DNA from 3 places in the Rhizobium sp. YTUHZ044 genome. Region 3 is predicted to be linked to each of the others. Evidence: predicted binding sites of a transcription regulator. Region 3 holds the regulator's gene; each other region holds the start of a gene.
The links. Region 3 encodes PhoB, which activates phosphate uptake and scavenging genes when phosphate is short. Its sites were predicted from a motif close to TGTCATNNANCTGTCAT; they were not measured.
Positions count from the first base shown of each region.

Region 1: NL154_RS10825 (UDP-2,3-diacylglucosamine diphosphatase) is a predicted target of PhoB. The motif match lies at 2,303-2,319, and genes of this name have one in related genera.
Region 2: phnC (phosphonate ABC transporter ATP-binding protein) is a predicted target of PhoB. The motif match lies at 1,889-1,905, and genes of this name have one in related genera.

Region 1 covers NZ_CP101426.1:2,169,644-2,174,112, forward strand. The annotation lists gene dgcA (N-acetyl-D-Glu racemase DgcA) at 1-96, shown strand, start outside; gene NL154_RS10820 (MFS transporter) at 48-1,265, opposite strand; gene NL154_RS10825 (UDP-2,3-diacylglucosamine diphosphatase) at 1,430-2,242, opposite strand; gene NL154_RS10830 (hypothetical protein) at 2,516-2,848, shown strand; gene NL154_RS10835 (histidine phosphatase family protein) at 3,033-3,782, shown strand; gene NL154_RS10840 (protein-L-isoaspartate O-methyltransferase family protein) at 4,054-4,469, shown strand, end outside.
Region 2 covers NZ_CP101426.1:4,491,088-4,495,556, reverse strand. The annotation lists gene phnK (phosphonate C-P lyase system protein PhnK) at 1-507, shown strand, start outside; gene phnL (phosphonate C-P lyase system protein PhnL) at 532-1,239, shown strand; gene NL154_RS21895 (DapH/DapD/GlmU-related protein) at 1,236-1,853, shown strand; gene phnC (phosphonate ABC transporter ATP-binding protein) at 1,972-2,817, shown strand; gene phnD (phosphonate ABC transporter substrate-binding protein) at 2,904-3,809, shown strand; gene phnE (phosphonate ABC transporter, permease protein PhnE) at 3,874-4,469, shown strand, end outside.
Region 3 covers NZ_CP101426.1:153,681-158,149, forward strand. The annotation lists gene pstB (phosphate ABC transporter ATP-binding protein PstB) at 1-439, shown strand, start outside; gene phoU (phosphate signaling complex protein PhoU) at 483-1,196, shown strand; gene phoB (phosphate regulon transcriptional regulator PhoB) at 1,376-2,059, shown strand; gene NL154_RS00755 (GcrA family cell cycle regulator) at 2,353-2,886, opposite strand; gene NL154_RS00760 (aspartate aminotransferase family protein) at 3,310-4,469, shown strand, end outside.

The DNA of each region.
Region 1 (4,469 bases), 2.0 Mb from region 3:
CTCGACGGCCCGCTGCTGCTTGCCCACGACCGCGAGCCCGGCCTGCGCTACGCCGCTTCCCTGGTCTTTCCGCCGGAAAGCGCCCTCTGGGGCTGAAGATAATAGGCTGAGATGACGATCCCGAGGCCCGTAAGAGCGACGAGCGCCATGACGTAATAACTGACGAGACCGAGCCAAGCGTAGAGATAACCCGAAGCGATGGTCATTAACCCCATCGCCATGCCGACATAAAAGAAATAGGCGCCCTGCGCCGAGGCCTCCTGCGTCTCCTGCACTGTCGCCACGATCCGCCGCTGCACGCCGGTATGCACGAAGGCATAGGTGAAGCCGTGGAAGCATTGCAGCAGAAGGAAGCCGGCAAAGCCGGCATTCATGGGAAACAGGATCCAGCGGCAGACGCTGACGGCGCAGCCGAAGCGGATTAGGGTCCAGGCAGTGAAGCGCCGATTGAGCCGCTTCGACAGAAAGAACACCGTCACCTCCGAGGCAACGCCGGCGCTCCAGAGCAGGCCGACTTGCGTGCCGGAAAAGCCGAGCTGATGCCAATAGATCGAGGAGAAAGCATTGAGCACGGCATGGCTCGACTGCTGGATGGCGACGCCGATCAGAAGCAGCAGCAAATGCGGTTCGCGCAGGCCGCTGCCGGTGGCGGCAGGAAGGTCGATCGGCAGACCGCGCCGCCGGGTCGGCCCGATACGCGGACAGAAGATCGCCATCACTACCGTCATCATGAAGCCGAACACCATGACGATGAGCACCATGCCGCCGCCCCACCGGCTGATCAGCTGACCGCCGACCAGCGTCGAGACGATGAAGGCGATGGAGCCCCACACGCGCATCGACCCATAATCGAGCCCCCAACGCCGCACGCCTGAAATGACGATCGATTCGACCACGGGCACATAGGGCGCAAAGCTGGCGCCCTGCAGCGCGAAGACGATTGTCACCGGCCAGAAGCTGGTCGACCAGTAAAGCGCGATCGCCGTCAGCAGCGACAGGCTCCCCGACCAGAGCAGCACGGTGGCGCGCTCCTTCATGCGGTCGGCGATCATGGCGACGACAGGCGCCACCAAGACTCGAACCACCATCGGTATGGCGAGGATAATGCCGATTTCATGGTCGCTGAAACTATGGGTTTCCAGCCATACCGGGAAGAATGGCAGCACGACGCCATTGACGAGCAGCGGCGCGCAATAAGACAGCGCACTGAGCAGCCGGAAGCGCGGCGGCGCTCCCTCACCCGGGGAATGTTGAGCGGGAATCATCTGTGGACCTGAAGGAAACTGGATGTTTTCCTAACACACGACCCGGGGGGCGACTATTGCGAGAAATAGCCGTCCGGAAACGTTTTAGAAAATAAATATGGCCTGTTACCTCGCGGTAACGGCTAAATTGCCGGCGAGCCGCCGCGACAGCGACGGCCGTAAAATCACGCCGCCTGCGGGGCGAGTTCCGCCTCTTCGGTACTCTCGATGGCGGTAAGCGCCGGTACGGCGGTGGCAAGCGCCCGCCAGGTGATCAGTTCGAAGGTGCCGTCGGCATGTTCGGCAACCGCCGTGCAGCTTTCCACCCAGTCACCCGTGTTGATGTAGCGAATGCCGTCCATATCCTGGATCATGGCGTGGTGGATGTGGCCGCAGATCACGCCGTCGGCGCCGCTCTTGCGGGCCTCTTCGGCGACGACGCGCTCGAACTCGCCGATGAAATTGACCGCGTGCTTGACCTGCAGCTTCGCCCAGGCGGAGAACGACCAATAAGGCATGCCGAGGCGGCGGCGTACGGCCGCGAGCAGGATGTTGATGCGGATCGCCGTATCATAGGCCCAGTCGCCGAGATAGGCGAGCAGGCGGGCGTTGCGGACGACGACATCGAACTCGTCGCCGTGCAGGATCAGGTATCTCTTGCCGTCCGCGCCGTCATGCATCATACGCTCGACGACCTCGATGCCGCCGAAATGCATGCCCGGGAAGTCGCGCAGAAATTCGTCGTGATTGCCTGGGATATAAACGACGCGCGTGCCCTTGCGCGCCTTGCGCAACAGCTTCTGGACGACGTCGTTGCAGACCTGCGGCCAGTACCAGCTGCGTTTCAGACGCCAGCCGTCGACGATGTCGCCGACGAGCACGATGGTGTCTGCCTCGTGGTAGCGCAGGAAATCGAGCAGGAAATCAGCCTTCGCGGCCTTCGAGCCGAGATGAATATCGGAAATGAAGAGCGTGCGGAAATGTCTGGGTTCCATCATGTTTGTCACGAACAGTGCTCGTGCCCCATCTTTCATCTAGCCCTCCAAAACCAGACTCGTGTTTCAGGAAGATGACAAGCTGGGGAAAAGCCCTGCAGACCGACCCATACCGTCTGGATGGTAAACGCCGATCCCGTCGGTCACGAAGGTCGCAAAACCGAAATCGGAAATCCGATCACCATAATTTCGTGCCGCGAGGTTCTAGATCTTTCCCGCATGCCGAGAATCAAATTAACAGCAGGTGCCGATTTGGCGTATCCATGGGGGTTGATGATGCATGTCCGCACCGCGACGATAATGATTTCTATTGCAATACTTGCAGGCTGTGCACCGACGCAGCAGGATTATGATGCGACCGTCACGTTGCTGCAAGGCAGCACCAGAGCGAGAAATGAGTTCGTCAAAGTGTGCGCAAAGGATTTCGATGCAAATGCGCGTCGCACCGCCGGGATCGTGACAAACGTCTCTGACAAGGACGCTCCGAGGGTCGCCTGCCAGCGATATCTGGCGGCCGCGATCTCCGGTCGGGCCACGTATCAGGATCTGCTCGACATCAAGGCTCACCGGTTTACGCCAAAGCTCATCAAGATCTTCCAGGGCCGCTGATAGCGCGGAAGACCCTCCCTCGCTCCTTGATTTTGGAACCGAGTGAACAAGATCGACGGGCCAGGCGGATTGGGGCAAGCGGCGACCAGACGCTCGCCCCCTTTTCCGACCGACGATATTGCCCTGCCAATCGAGCGCGTTCACGATGACGACGATTCCATATCCGATGAAGCGGGGATGGCCGATGCGTCTCTTTCTCGTTCGCCACGGCGAATCCCTCGGCAACATCAACGAACAGGCCTACCGTCAGTTCGGCGATCATAACGTGCCGTTGACCGAGTGGGGCTATCGCCAGGCGGCGGAGGCAGGCGCTGTCATCGCCTCGTACCTGAGAGGGCTGCCGAGCGAGGGATTCCAGAAGCTGCATATCTGGTATTCGCCGTTCCTGCGCACGCGCCAGAGCAAGGATGCGCTGCTCGAAGTGCTGCCGGAAAACTTCGTCGGCGATGTCAGGGAAGATTATCTTCTGCGCGAGCAGGATTTCGGCCTCTTCACCGAAATCTACGATCATGCCGAGCAGAAACAGAAATTCCCCGAGGAATTCGAAAAATGGGCGAGGCTCCGCAACAACAGCGGCAAGTTCTATGCACGGCCGCCGGACGGCGAAAGCCGGGCGGACGTGGCGCAGCGGGTGCGTCTCTTCCTCCAGACCGTCATGCGCGAAGCCGAGACCGGCGACCACAACGTCGCGATCGTCGGCCATGGCGTCACCAACCGCGCGGTCGAAATGAATTTCCTGCACCACTCCGTCGACTGGTTCGAGCGATCCGACAATCCTGGGAATTCCGACGTCACGCTGATCGAGGGAACGCGTTTGCAGGGCTACGACACGATCCTGCTCCACCAGGCCGCCGACCGGCAGCCGGGACAGGAAGACAAACTGCGCGATGCCTATGGCGCTGACGTGAGGATGACGCCGAAGCGCGGTGGGTAAACCGTTCCTGAGTTCGCGCACTCATCCATGTGCACGAGGTTCGGCCAGTCCCAGGCAAATGTGAATTCAAGCAGAGATTGGTGCCATATTCACTTGCGGCACAGAGTTGCAGATGGTTCATTTTCCCGAAATAGCTCGTGAGACATTCTGAAAGCTCTATTTCAACACTGCCATCCGCATGACGGTTCGGAGACGATGAAGGAGAGATGTCGAAATGACGAGGAGATCAAGTCTCGTACTGCAAGAAGTCCGTCGGCTAAACGCAAGGATGATGGCCGCGGCCACAGGCTCGCCGGATGAACGGTATGAACGCATTTTCGACCTTGTACCCCGCGAAGCCTTCCTTGGTCCCGGTCCGTGGCATATCGCCGTCCATCCTTGGAAGAAATCCTACCGGCATCGCTACATTGAAACTCCGAGCGACGATCCGGTGCATGTTAATCAGAACGTGCTGGTCGCACTTGATCGGACGAAGGGCATCAACAACGGCGAGCCCCTGTTGCATGCAGGTTGGCTCGGGAGCGTGAATCCACAGCGCGGCGAAGTGGTGACCCATATCGGAGCAGGCACTGGCTACTACACCGCAATGCTCTCGATGTTGACGCTCCCATACGGCAGCGTGCATGCCTTTGAAATCGATGACAATCTTGCTGAGCGTGCGCGTGAGAACCTCGTTCCCTTCGAAGG
Region 2 (4,469 bases), 330 kb from region 3:
TGGGGCTTCGTGCACCAGAACCCGGCCGACGGGCTACGCATGAGCGTCTCTGCCGGCGCCAATGTCGGTGAACGGCTGATGGCGATCGGCGACCGGCACTATGGCAAGATCCGCTCCACCGCCATCGACTGGCTCGAACGCGTCGAGATCGATGCCGATCGCATCGACGATCAGCCGCGCGCCTTTTCCGGCGGCATGCGCCAGCGCCTGCAGATCGCCCGCAACCTCGTCACCGGCCCGCGTCTGGTCTTCATGGACGAGCCGACCGGCGGCCTCGATGTTTCGGTGCAGGCGCGCCTGCTCGATCTGGTGCGAGGCCTCGTCAACGATCTTGGCCTCTCGGCCATCATCGTCACCCACGATCTCGCCGTCGCCCGCCTGCTCTCGCACCGCATGATGGTGATGAAGGACGGCTACGTCATCGAACAGGGCCTCACCGACCGCGTGCTCGACGATCCAAGAGAGCCTTACACGCAGCTGCTCGTCTCCTCGATCCTGCAGGTCTGAGCTAGAAACCAGGAAAACCATATCATGCCAACGCCCCTCGTCGTTTCCGAAGTCTCGAAGAGCTTCACCATGCACCTGCGCGACGGCATCAGGCTGCCCGTCGTCTCCGACGTCGCCTTCTCCGTGTCGTCAGGCGAATGCGTCGTTCTCGGCGGCCCCTCAGGCATCGGCAAGAGCTCGCTGCTCAAGATGATCTACGGCAATTATGCCGTCGACACCGGCCAGATCCTCGTCCGCCACGACGGGCGGATCGTCGACCTCGCCGCCGCCGATCCGCGCACCGTGCTCAATGTTCGCCGCGATACGCTCGGCTATGTCAGCCAATTCCTGCGCACCGTACCGCGCGTGGCGGCAATCGACGTGGTGGCCGAGCCGCTCGTGGCGCGCGGCGAAGAAATCGTCGTTGCACGCGAAAAGGCAGGCGCCCTGCTTGCCAGGCTCAACCTGCCGGAGGCGCTTTGGCAACTTCCGCCCGCCACCTTTTCCGGCGGCGAGCAGCAGCGCGTCAACATCGCCCGCGGCTTCATCACCGAGCATACGATCCTGCTACTCGATGAACCCACAGCCTCGCTGGATGCGAAAAACCGCGCCGTCGTCGTCGGCATGATCGCAGAGAAGAAGAAGGCGGGCGTCGCCCTTCTCGGCATCTTCCATGACGAGGAAGTGCGCGAGGCCGTCGCCGACCGCATCCTCGACGTCCAGCAGTTCTCGCCGAGGAAGATTGCCGCATGAGCCGCAAGCTTGGTATCGAGCCCGCCATCCACGAAACGGCCGAGGTCAGCGATTCCACCTTCGGGCGCTATACGGAGGTCTCCGAACGCTGCCGCATCAGCGAGGCGACCTTCGGCGACTATTCCTACATCATGCAGGACGGCGCCGTCTGGTGCGCAACGATCGGCAAGTTCGTCAATATCGCCGCCGCCGTGCGCATCAACGCCACCAACCACCCGACCTGGCGCGCGACTCTGCATCATTTCACCTATCGCGCCGCCAATTACTGGCCGGACGCCGATATGGAGACGGATTTCTTCGCCTGGCGGCGCTCGAACCGGGTGACGATCGGCCACGACGTCTGGATCGGCCATGGCGCGACCATCCTGCCCGGCGTCAACGTCGGCAATGGCGCCGTCATCGGGGCCGGCGCGGTCGTATCGAAGGACGTTGCATCATACACGATCGTCGGCGGTGTGCCGGCGAAGCTGATCCGCGAACGTTTCCCGAAAGAGATCGGCGAACGCATGGACAGGCTTTCCTGGTGGGATTGGCAACACGACCGGTTGCGCCTGGCCTTGCAGGATTTCCGCAACCTTAGCGCGGAAGATTTTCTGGCCCGCTACGAATGCTAGACGCCACCGCCGAGACACGGAGATTTGTGACACCTCTTACACAAATATGACATTGGAGGTTCATGAAGCGGGACTAATGCGATGCTGACCAAGGCCTGGAGTGCAAGGGAAGAGCATGATGTTCGAGCTGAAGGATGTCACCCGCCGTTTCGGAAACAAGCTCGCCGTCGATGCCGTGACGCTCACCGTTGCCCAGGGCCAGATGGTTGGCATCATCGGCCGCTCCGGCGCCGGCAAGTCGACGCTGCTGCGCATGATCAATCGGCTGCAGGAACCGAGCTCCGGCTCCATTCATTTCGCCGGCGTCGAGGTCTCCGGGCTTCGCGGTCAGGCATTGCGCAACTGGCAGCGCGACTGTGCGATGATCTTTCAGCAGTTCAACCTGGTGCCGCGCCTCGATGTTCTCACAAATGTCATGCTCGGCCGCCTCAATCACCGCTCGACGCTTCTGAGCCTTCTCAACATCTTCACCCGGGAAGAACGCGTTCATGCGATCGCCGCACTGGAGCGCCTCGGCATCGAGCAGACGGCGCTGCAGCCGGCCGGCACGCTTTCCGGCGGCCAGCAGCAGCGCGTGGCGATCGCCCGGGCGCTGATGCAGAACCCGAGGATGGTACTCGCCGACGAGCCTATCGCCTCGCTCGACCCGCTGAACGCCAAGATCGTCATGGATGCGCTGCGCGACATCAACGAGCGCGAGGGCATCACCGTCATCACAAATCTGCATACGCTCGACACTGCCCGCAACTATTGTGAGCGCATCGTCGGCATGGCCGGCGGCCGCGTCGTCTTTGACGGCAAGCCCTCGGAGCTGACGGCCGAAGCCGTGAAGGCAATCTACGGAACGGACAAGGATGGCGCCGGCATCGACGAAACCATGACGTCGACATCCATCAATATCGCTGCCGAGCGGGCAGACAATCCATCCGCCGGCGCCCAACCGCTGGCATTGGCCGGTCTCTGAGCGGGACGGCCGCGATCGAACGCCCGCGTCAAGGGCACATTCTTCGTAACGGGAAGGCCGGAACACCGGTCGATAGGAGAGAACGCATGTTGAAGAAAGCACTCTTTGCGGCAACGGCGCTGTTCGCGCTCGCCGGCGCCGCCAATGCCGCAGACCTCAAGGAATTCCGCATCGGCATCCTTGGCGGCGAAAACGAAACCGATCGCCTGCGCAATTATGCCTGCCTTGCGGACCATCTGAAGCAGGAGTTCGGCTTCGAGAAGGTCTCGCTCTTCCCGGCCGCCGATTATGACGGCGTTATCCAGGGTCTGCTCGGCGGCACGCTCGACTTCGCCGAACTCGGCGCTTCCGGCTACGCCTCCGTCTACCTCAAGGATTCGAAGGCCGTTACGCCGATCCTGACGACGCAGCAGAAAGATGGTTCGACGGGTTATTACTCGATCGGCCTTGCACTGAAGTCCTCCGGTATCAAGACCATCAAGGACGCCAAAGGCAAGAAGCTCGGCTACGCCGATCCGGACTCCACCTCCGGTTACCTCGTTCCGCTGACGCAGATCCCGAAGGACACCGGCATGCCGAATGACAAGTTCTTTGCCTCGACCCAGTTCAACGGCGGGCATGAAAACAACCTGCTTGCCGCCTATGACGGCAAGGTCGACGTCGCAGTCGATGACTCGTCGGGCATCGGCGATTTCAAGGACGGCTACACCTCCGGCACCTTCCGCAAGGAAGTCGACAAGGGCGCCGTGGACCCGAACAAGCTCGTTGAAGTCTGGCGTTCGCCGCTGATCCCGAACGGCCCGCTCGTCGTGCGCAACGCCCTCGGCCAAGAGTGGCAGACGAAGCTCGCAGCCTTCTTCACGGCCCTGCCGGAAAAGGATCACAAGTGCTTCTCGGCTGTCGAAGGCGGCGACTACAAGGGCTATGCCCCGGTCAAGCACGACTTCTACAATGCTGTCGTCGAGGTTCGCAAGGCGGCCATCGGCGGCTGATCGCCTTTCCAATGCGGGGCGGCCGGCAACGGCCGCCCTTTGTTTGTTACCGCGCGGAGCGTCCATGACCATTGCCGAAACACAGCCGCACGTGCAGAGCACGCAGGAGATCGCCACCGCCTGGGATCGGATGGTCGCGAAGCGCCGCTTTTATACCGTGCTTGGCTTGGTCATCCTCGTTGCGGCATTCGTCAGCTCCGTCCGGTTCGCCGATGAGAGCAATGCCGGCCATTTCTTCGAGCGTCTGCCGCATCTTTTCGACTTCCTGAGCTGGCTCATTCCCAAGGATTGGAACGATGTCCGGCGCGCGCTGTTCGACATAGCCAGCGTCAACGACAGAGGCGGCGAGGAATTCAACTTCGACAAGGGCCGCGTCTACGTCTGGGGTGCCTTCTACATTCCGGAATATTTCGAGCTGATGATCGTCACGATCAACGTAGCGCTCATCTCGACCATCATCGCCTTCATCTTTGCGGTTCCCTTGAGCTTCTTTGCCGCGCGCAATCTCACGAATTCATGGCCGCTGCGCATCGTCACCAAGCGGCTGATGGAGTTCCTGCGCGCTTTCCCCGAGATTGTCATTGCCGGCCTGTTTTCGGCGATCCTGTCGATCGGGCCGGTCGCCGCCATCATAGCCATCACCCTGCACACGATCGGCGC
Region 3 (4,469 bases):
CGGCCCGCGCATCCACGGTCTCGCCAAGTCGAAGGCCGATCTCGACCAGATCGTCGAGAGCAGCCTGCAGCGCGCCGGCCTGTGGAACGAGGTCAAGGACCGCGTGCACGAATCCGGCACCGGCCTCTCCGGCGGTCAGCAGCAGCGCCTGTGCATTGCCCGCGCCGTCGCCGTCAGCCCGGAGGTCATCCTGATGGACGAACCCTGCTCGGCCCTTGATCCGATTGCCACCGCCAAGGTCGAGGAGCTGATCCACGAGTTGCGCGAGAACTACACGATCGTCATCGTCACCCACTCCATGCAGCAGGCCGCGCGTGTTTCGCAGCGCACCGCCATGTTCCACCTCGGCAACCTCGTCGAGGAGAACGACACCGACAAGATGTTCACCAACCCCGACGATCCACGCACCCAGGATTACATCATGGGTCGCTTCGGCTGATCCCGGCGACACGAAGCTTTCCGTTATTCGAGGACAAAGCCCCATGGCATCGACACATATTTATTCCGCCTATGATGATGATCTGAAGTTCCTCTCCAGGCGGATTTCCGAAATGGGCGGCCTGGCCGAACAGATGGTCGCGGAATCCGTCCGGGCGCTGGTCAACGGCGATACGGCGCTGGCGCAAAAGGTCATTTCCGACGATGTGATCCTCGATCACACCGAACGCGAGATTGGCGACAAGGCGATCGTCACCATCGCCCGCCGTCAGCCGATGGCCTCGGACCTGCGCGAGATCATGGGTTCGATCCGCATCGCCGCCGATCTCGAACGCGTCGGCGACCTCGGCAAGAACACCGCCAAGCGCGTCATCGCCGTGCAGAGCACAGGCGTGCCGCGCAAGCTCGCCCGCGGCCTCGAGCACCTCTCCGAGCTGGCGCTCGTCCAGCTCAAGGAAGTGCTCGACGTCTATACGACACGCGCCGCCGACAAGGCGACCGCCATCCGCGAACGCGACAACGAGATCGACGCGATGTACACCTCGCTGTTCCGCGAGCTCTTGACCTACATGATGGAAGATCCGCGCAACATCACGAGCTGCACGCATCTGCTCTTTTGCGCCAAGAACATCGAGCGCATCGGCGACCATGCCACCAACATCGCCGAGACGATTTACTACATGGCGACGGGCGCCCAGCCGGAAGGCGATCGTCCGAAGGATGACAGTGCCAACACCGTCGGCGCCGCGACGGAATAATTGTTCCGAACGAGAATAATTGTTCCGAACGAGCCGCCCGGGCCAGCCGCCCGGACCAGTCACTTGCGTGCGCGCCCGTTCGGGGCGCGCAAAGAGGTCGCAGCCAATTTCTGAATTTGCGCAGGACGCCTGCTTAAATCGTCCCGGTTTAAGGCTTGTGCGCGAGGAGACGGACACGCATGATCCCGAGAGTCGCAGTTGTTGAAGACGAGGAAGCGCTGAGCGTGCTTCTTCGCTATAATCTTGAGGCGGAAGGCTTTGAGGTCGATACCATCCTGCGCGGCGACGAGGCCGAGATCAGGCTTCAGGAGCGCACGCCCGACCTTCTCATCCTCGACTGGATGCTGCCCGGCGTCTCCGGCATCGAACTCTGCCGGCGCCTGCGCATGCGGCCGGAAACCGAGCGGCTGCCGATCATCATGCTGACGGCGCGCGGCGAGGAGAGCGAGCGTGTGCGCGGACTGTCCACCGGCGCCGACGATTACGTCGTCAAGCCCTTCTCGACCCCCGAGCTCGTCGCCCGCGTCAAGGCGATGCTGCGTCGGGCCCGTCCCGAGGTGCTGTCCTCGGTGCTGAAATGCGGCGATATCGAGCTCGACCGCGAAACCCATCGTGTCCACCGCAAGAGCCGCGAAGTCCGCCTCGGCCCGACCGAATTCCGGCTGCTGGAATTCCTGATGTCGTCGCCGGGCCGGGTCTTTTCCCGTTCGCAGCTGCTGGACGGCGTCTGGGGCCACGACATCTATGTCGACGAACGCACCGTCGACGTCCATGTCGGCCGCCTGCGCAAGGCGCTGAATTTCTCCAACATGCAGGACGTCATCCGCACCGTCCGCGGCGCCGGTTATTCGATGGAGGCCTGAAGGCTGAGGGAGTGTGGGGTTGGCGTTCCCGCCAAACGCACGGCAGTACGGCTTGTGAGGCCCGCCTTGTCGTCCATCGTCGCCGCTGCGGAGCCAGCGTCGTTGCGCCGGCGAGGCTTATGCGTCTCGGCACCACCTTTCCATCGCGCCTGCAAAGCCGACTTGTCCCGGCGCCACCTCTCCTCCGTCAAGCCCTGGCATGACGGAGTGTGGGGGTTGCTAAACGCAAAGGTCACTTCCCACTCGAATAAGAAACGGCGGCCCGTTTTTTATGTCTGGCTATACCGGTCCGCTCAGCTGACCCGCGCCGCCGCCCGGCGGCGTTCGTTGATCGGCTGATAGGCAAGCTTCTGATGATAGCTGCAATAGGGCGAATTGTCCGGGGATTCGCAGCCGCAGAAATGGAAATCTTCCTTGAGCGGATCGCCGACCGGCCACTTGCAGGTGCGTTCGGTGAGCTCCGTCAGGCCGAGGCGGCGGGAAATCGGCACCACCACGTTGCCCTTCGGCACATATTCCATTTCCTCGACTGTATCGATCTCGATCTCTTCCTTCAGCAGGGTTGCGCCCTGCTGGCGGGTCACGGTGCGGGTGGCGATCCGGGAGGCGTAGTTCGGCGCGCGCGGCGCGGATGTCTGGCGCTTCGGCGTGCGCGCCGCGGTGGCCGTGCCGCCGGCCTTGGCGCGGCCGGGAAGGCTGAGCCTGTGCACCTTGCCGATAACGGCGTTTCGGCTGACCCCGCCAAGCTGCGCAGCAATCTGGCTGGCGCTCAGTCCTTCGGCCCAAAGCTTCTTGAGTTTCTCGACCCGCTCGTCTGTCCAGTTCATGCCCTGTCTCCACCTTTTGCGTTGGTGATGGCAGAATCCCTCACCGTTGTCCCGGAAGCCTCCGAAACAAGAAACGCTTGATCAATTTTGGTGACTAGTTCCGCCGCATGCAGTCTAGTAATTGAACTTTAACCTAGTGTGAGGCTGACTCCGTGACAAGAGTCGCGGGAATCCGGATGAATCGAATTTCAAGTTTTTCCCCAACTTGCTGCCTCTGCGTGTCATTTCTGCAATAATGCCTGTTGAAGGCCGAAAGTGCCCCTGTACAAGCTTGCGGCATACGCTAAGGCCGCAGTTTTGTTGACATTGCAGCGCGAAAAGGAAATAGTACCGCTCGCCGCCGAAAGGCGGCATTTTTGATTTTTCGGACCTGGTTTTGTTAGCCGGAATCCGCGCATGACAACATTGAACGGGAGACCCGCGATGGCTGAAGCCGCGCCGCTTTACGACACCTATTCTCGTGCCCCGCTGCGGTTCGAGCGAGGCGAGGGCGTATGGCTGATCGCCGAGAGCGGCGAGCGTTATCTCGATTTCGGCGCCGGGGTCGCCGTCACCTCCGTCGGCCACGGCAACCCGCATGTGGTCGCGGCGCTGAAGGAGCAGGCCGACAAGGTCTGGCACCTCTCCAATATCTATGAAATTCCCGGCCAGGAGCGCCTGGCCAAACGCCTGACCGACGCCACCTTCGCCGACAAGGTGTTCTTCACCAATTCGGGCGCCGAGGCGCTCGAATGCGCCATCAAGACGGCGCGCCGCTATCAGTTTTCCAAGGGCCATCCCGAGAGGTTCCATATCATCACCTTCGAAGGCGCTTTCCACGGCCGCACGCTGGCGACGATCGCCGCCGGCGGCCAGGAGAAATATCTCGAAGGTTTCGGCCCCAAGGCGCCGGGTTTCGATCAGGTGCCGTTCGGCGACATCGATGCCGTGCGTGCCGCCATTACCGATGCGACGGCCGCAATCCTGATCGAGCCGGTGCAGGGCGAGGGCGGCGTGCGTGCCGCCACCAGCGAATTCATGAAGGCGCTGCGCCGGATCTGCGACGAAAATGGCCTGCTGCTGATCCTCGACGAGGTGCAGACGGGCGTCGGCCGTACCGGCAAGCTGTTTGCCCATGAATGGTCCGGCATCACGCCTGATATCATGGCCGTCGCCAAGGGCATCGGCGGCGGTTTCCCGCTCGGCGCCTGCCTTGCAACCGCCGAGGCCGCTTCCGGCATGAAGGCCGGCACGCATGGTTCGACCTATGGCGGCAATCCGCTGGCCATGGCGGTCGGCAGCGCCGTGCTCGACGTCATCCTCGCCGATGGCTTCCTTGAGCATGTGCGCGACGTCGCGCTCGTCTTCCGCCAGGGACTGGCCTCGCTCAAGGATCGTTATCCCGATGTGATCGAGGATATCCGAGGCGAAGGGCTTCTTCTCGGCGTCAAGGCTGCGGTTCCCTCGGCCGAATTGCTGCAGGCGATCCGGGCCGCGCATCTGCTCGGCGTGCCGGCCGGCGACAACGTCATCCGCCTTCTTCCGCCGCTGGTGGTCACTGCCGAGGAAGCTCGCGAAGGGCTTGTGCGCCTCGAGCGCGCCGC